2 regions of the Marinobacter xiaoshiensis genome follow, and region 2 is predicted to be linked to the other one. Evidence: riboswitches for the same ligand, from Rfam matches in the RefSeq annotation. Region 2 holds a riboswitch; the other holds the start of a gene.
What was found. Region 2 has a riboswitch for cobalamin ahead of RKA07_RS03090 (ribonucleoside-diphosphate reductase subunit alpha). Riboswitches for the same ligand answer to the same signal wherever they lie in the genome.
Positions count from the first base shown of each region.

Region 1: linked by a shared signal. The riboswitch ahead of RKA07_RS01640 (TonB-dependent receptor domain-containing protein) and the one ahead of RKA07_RS03090 (ribonucleoside-diphosphate reductase subunit alpha) in region 2 are both predicted to bind cobalamin.

Region 1 is NZ_JAVMBO010000003.1:359,435-361,832, reverse strand. Features, by position in the region: gene cobD (threonine-phosphate decarboxylase CobD) at 1-692, shown strand, start outside; cobalamin riboswitch at 722-930, shown strand; gene RKA07_RS01640 (TonB-dependent receptor domain-containing protein) at 1,090-2,398, shown strand, end outside.
Region 2 is NZ_JAVMBO010000003.1:705,788-708,185, reverse strand. Features, by position in the region: gene RKA07_RS03090 (ribonucleoside-diphosphate reductase subunit alpha) at 1-1,286, opposite strand, end outside; cobalamin riboswitch at 1,443-1,638, opposite strand; gene RKA07_RS03085 (DUF3047 domain-containing protein) at 1,825-2,398, shown strand, end outside.

The sequences.
Region 1 (2,398 bases), 350 kb from region 2:
GCCATGCAATTGTTCCGATAGGGCCTGAGCAAACAGGCGGTGGGGCGACAGGCTGTGATGACCGGTGGCTGGACCGGCTGGATGTGCTGGTGTGGATCAATCCTAATAATCCTACTGGAGCAATCGTCCCGCCCTCTACTCTCTTGCGCTGGCATCGGCGGTTGCAGAAGCGCGGTGGCTGGTTGGTTGTTGATGAAGCGTTTATGGATGCTACGCCGGCATTCAGTTTGGCGCCCCGTGCCGGTTTGCCGGGTTTGGTTATTCTGCGTTCTCTGGGGAAGTTTTTCGGGTTGGCTGGCGTGCGAGCGGGGGCGGTGCTTTCAGACTCAGTTGTTGCCGAGTCGTTGAAATTAATGCTCGGGCCCTGGTCCCTTAGTGGGCCTGGTCGTTTCGTAATGCGCAGGGCGCTAGAAGATGGGGCGTGGCAGCAGCAATCCCGGATGAACCTGCAGTTCAGCGCTTCCAGGTTGCGTGCAATGTTGCAGACAGCAGGGCTAACGCTGGTTGGTAGTGGCACGCTATTTCAGACCGTGCGTCTCGACAGGCCTCAGCCGCTGGCGGATCAGTTGGCCACCTGGGCGGTGTTGGTCAGGGTCTTTGAACAACCGGGAATGTTGAGGTTTGGGCTGCCAGGAGGTGAGAGCCAGTGGCAGAAGCTGGAAGTCGCGTTAGCGGGCAAGCCTTGCGATTAGTCATTGACCAGACATTAACGCGTTGTTAGCCTTGCCCTGCGTTTGTAGGTGCTGTTGTCGCGTAATCATCAACGCCCCAGCAGTGAAACGGGAAGCCGGTTAAAGTCCGGCACTGCCCCCGCAACGGTAAGTGAGTGATCGGCTAAGAAAGATGCCACTGTGTGCAAGCATGGGAAGGTTTGTGCCGATCAGCATACGCTCACAAGTCCGGAGACCGGCCTGTCAAACACACCGAACGCTGCGGAGGGCAGTTGCGGTGGGTAAACACCGGCCTGTCTCACGGAATTTCCCCACCCCTTGTTATGCTCCAGCCTGTTTTTTGTCGGGCTACGCTTCCCTTTGCAGCACTAAATAATCAACCATGCGGGTGCGCGTGGTGTGACTGCGAGTGTATGTAATGAAAGTTTCCCGATCGATTACCGGTGCTCTGGTACTCCCTTTTGCATTCAACCCCCTCTCGATAGCCATAGCCCAGGAAGCCGAGTCGCCACAACTGGATCCCATTGTTGTTACCGCAACGCTGGGGCCGAAAACGGTTGGTGAAAGCCTTGCGTCGGTCACGGTCATTGATGAGGAAGAGGTTCGTTCCAAAGCTCCTGCGGATTTCACTGACCTTTTGCGTGGCCAGCCAGGCATTAACGTGACCGGTAACGGCTCTTTCGGCAAAACGACAAGTGTATACACCCGCGGTGTTCAGAACGCAGGAACTGTATTGCTTGTGGATGGCGTAAAACTCCGTTCCGCAACCAGCGGTGGCGCTTCCTGGCAGTACTTTCCAACAGACCTGATTGAGCGTGTTGAAATTGTAAGGGGGCCTCGCAGTTCACTTTATGGTGCCGATGCCATGGGAGGCGTTGTTCAGGCCTTTACGCTTGATCCCAAGTACGGCAAGAGAGGTTGGGTCGAGGCCGGAGCAGGCAATTTCGATACCCAAAAAGTGAGCGCTGGTGTTTCAGGCTCCGTGGGCAACACAAGGTTCAGTCTGAGTGGTCTGCACAAGGAAACTGATGGTACGGCGATTATTGAAGACGGTGAGGATAAAGGTTTCCGCAATACTGCCGGTCTTGGCCGGGTAGTGCACGCCCTGGACAATGGCGGCGAAGCGAGCGTAATGCTGTTGCAGTCTGAAGGTAACACAGAGTACGAGGGTGGCAATATTGATTATATGATCCGAACCTTTGGCCTTGGGCTTATGACGCCTGTGAATGACAACTGGAAAACGTCAATTCAGTTTTCGGAATCGAGAGACGAGTCGGATACCTTCAGCAGCTTTAGTGACACCACCTATAACACACGGTTGCGGCAGGCCCAGTGGGAAAACACTTTCACATATAGTGTCCATGAACTGGTTGTGGGTACCGAGCTCCAACAGGACGAAGTTAGCAGTACCCAGGATTATTCCGAAACCAGTCGCACTAACGCCGCCGTGTTCAGCCAGCTACGGCTGAATTTTGGCCCCGTTGATGCTCAGTTCAGCCTGCGCAGTGATGATAACGAAGCATACGGAACCAAAGAAACTGGCGGCGTGGCGTTTGGCTATATGTTCGACCGCTCGCACCGTGTGCGTGCCAGCTACGGCACTGCTTTCAGAGCTCCCACATTTAATGATCTTTACTGGCCGCTGGCGTTCAATTACCAGGGTAACCCGGATCTGGAACCCGAGACGTCAGAAAACTATGAATTAGGTGCGAGCGGGTCATATGAAA
Region 2 (2,398 bases):
CCTTTGCGCTTGCCGCCCTGGTTTACGGCTACGGCAGTGTCGTTCACCACTTTCAAAAACGGCACGACGCCTTGGCTTTGGCCATTGGTGCCTTTGATGCGGGAGCCCAGTGCGCGCACTGGTGTCCAGTCGTTGCCCAGCCCGCCAGCCCACTTGGAGAGCATGGCGTTGTCACGAATGGCGCCGTATATGTCTTCAAGGTCGTCGCCCACGGTGGTGAGGTAGCAGGACGACAGCTGGGAGTGGCGGGTGCCGCTGTTGAACAGTGTGGGCGTAGAGGCCATGTAGTCGAACGAAGACAGCAGATTATAGAACTCGATGGCACGGCTGTTGGGGTCGTCTTCACGCAGCGCTAAGCCCATGGCCACACGCATGAAGAATACTTGGGGCAGCTCCAAGCGGTCGCCTTTCCAGTGCAGGAAGTAACGGTCGTAGAGGGTTTGCAAGCCGAGGAAACCAAACTTCTGGTCGCGCTCGGGCTTGATCGCGGCACCCAGCTGTTCCAGATCGAATGCGGCCATGGCTTCATCCAGCAGCTCGTAGCGAATGCCTGCGTGAATAAAAGCGCTCAGAGCCTGTGGATAAACGTCGGCGAGGCTCAGGCTGGTGTCGAGGTTCAGAGCGGTGACGCTTTCAAGGCGCAGTTGTTCCAGGAGCAGGCGGGCGGTGACAGCACTGTAGTCTGGCTCACGTTCGATGCGGCCGCGGGCGGTCATTATCAAGGCGCTCAGTACTTCGGCTTCGTCGATACCGTTGTAGAGGTTGCGGATGGCTTCGTCCACCAGGGATTCGGCTTCTATGCCTTCCAGGCCTAATGCAGCCTTTTCAACCTGCTGCTTCATCAAGCCCAGATCCAGCGGTGCGGTGCGGCCATCAGCGAGTTTTACGGTAAGGGTTGGGTGGGCTTCTACCGGTTCGTGCAGGGCGCGTTCGCGGGCGTGTTCTTCGCGGTAGAGTACGTAGGCGCGGGCAACTTTCTGCTCTTCCGCGCGCATCAGGGCCAGTTCTACCTGGTCTTGTATGTCTTCAATGTGTACCCGGCCACCGGCTTTCAGGCGACGGCTGATGGCCTGCACAACTTGCTCGGTTACCCGGTGAACAGCGTCGTTTATACGCGCAGAGCCAGCGGCTTGGTCGCCTTCAACGGCAAGAAAGGCCTTGGTAACGGCTACGCTGATTTTCGATGGGGTAAAGCTGACCAGATTGCCGTTGCGTTTGATTACCTGCAAGGCTTCTGTGGCGGATGGCGATGAGGGCCGAGGCTCGGCCAGAGCGGTCGCAGACATGCGGTTTTCTCCTGAATACGCGTTAATTCCGTAACCTTCGCGTACGCAGGACAAACGTCAGCATCAGCCTGTAATCGCTATACAGCGGCTGTAATCATGCCTTGTTTGTTGCTGCTCACCTTGTAGGGCCAAATGCAGGCGCCTGAGTCGCGAAGGTACAGTGTGTATTCCCTGGCAGGTCTTCGGACTCAGGGGCGTGAACCTTTCGGCTCTGCCTTGCGTGGCGACTTCCCGGCTTGCGCCAGTGTCTTTGTGCCACGCTCGTTCCCCAATACCGCTGCGCGTCAGTTCCGGATTCTCACCGGATTCCCGATACCATATCTGGTATCAAACCAAGGATTTGGGCACTATATACAGGATAGCCAAGATGAACAAGGCACTTTCTTTGAATCCTTCGGTCTCCTACAAACACACAACAACTCGAGACTATCCAATGCGCACCTCATCGCACCCCACTATTTGGCTGCTCCTAGCTGCACTCGCCCTGGCCTCTTCTCACCTGTCAGCACAGGAGCCAGTGCTCCCGGCATTTTCCGGAATGGCATCGCTGGATGATGGCTGGGAACCGCTTGAATTCCCCAACATAACGCAGCTCTCCCACTACGAACTGATTTCAGAGAACGGCTCCAGGGTGGTTAAAGCCGAAACCTCCGGCGGTGCTTCCGGCCTGATAACCCGGCTGGATATAGAGCCAGAAAGCTCACCGATACTGGCCTGGCGCTGGAAGGTGTCGAATGTATTTAAAAAGGGCGATGCCCGGAACAAAGCTGGTGATGACTACCCTGCCCGGATCTACATCGCCTTCGAGTTCGAGCCGGAGAAAGCGGGCTTTTTCGAGCGGGCCAAGCGCAAAACAGTGGAGGTGTTGTTTGGTGAGAAACTGCCGGGCAATGCCCTGAACTACATTTGGGCAAACACCCTGCCGGAAGGCGAGTTTATTGCCAATCCCTACACCGACAAAACCGTGATGATTGCCGTTAACTCTGGCAGCGGAAATGTCGGGGAGTGGGTAGCCATAGAGCGGGATATCGTGGCGGACTATCGCCAGGCCTTCGGGGAAAACCCGCCGCCAATCCGGGGCATCGCGATCATGTCGGATTCAGACAATACCG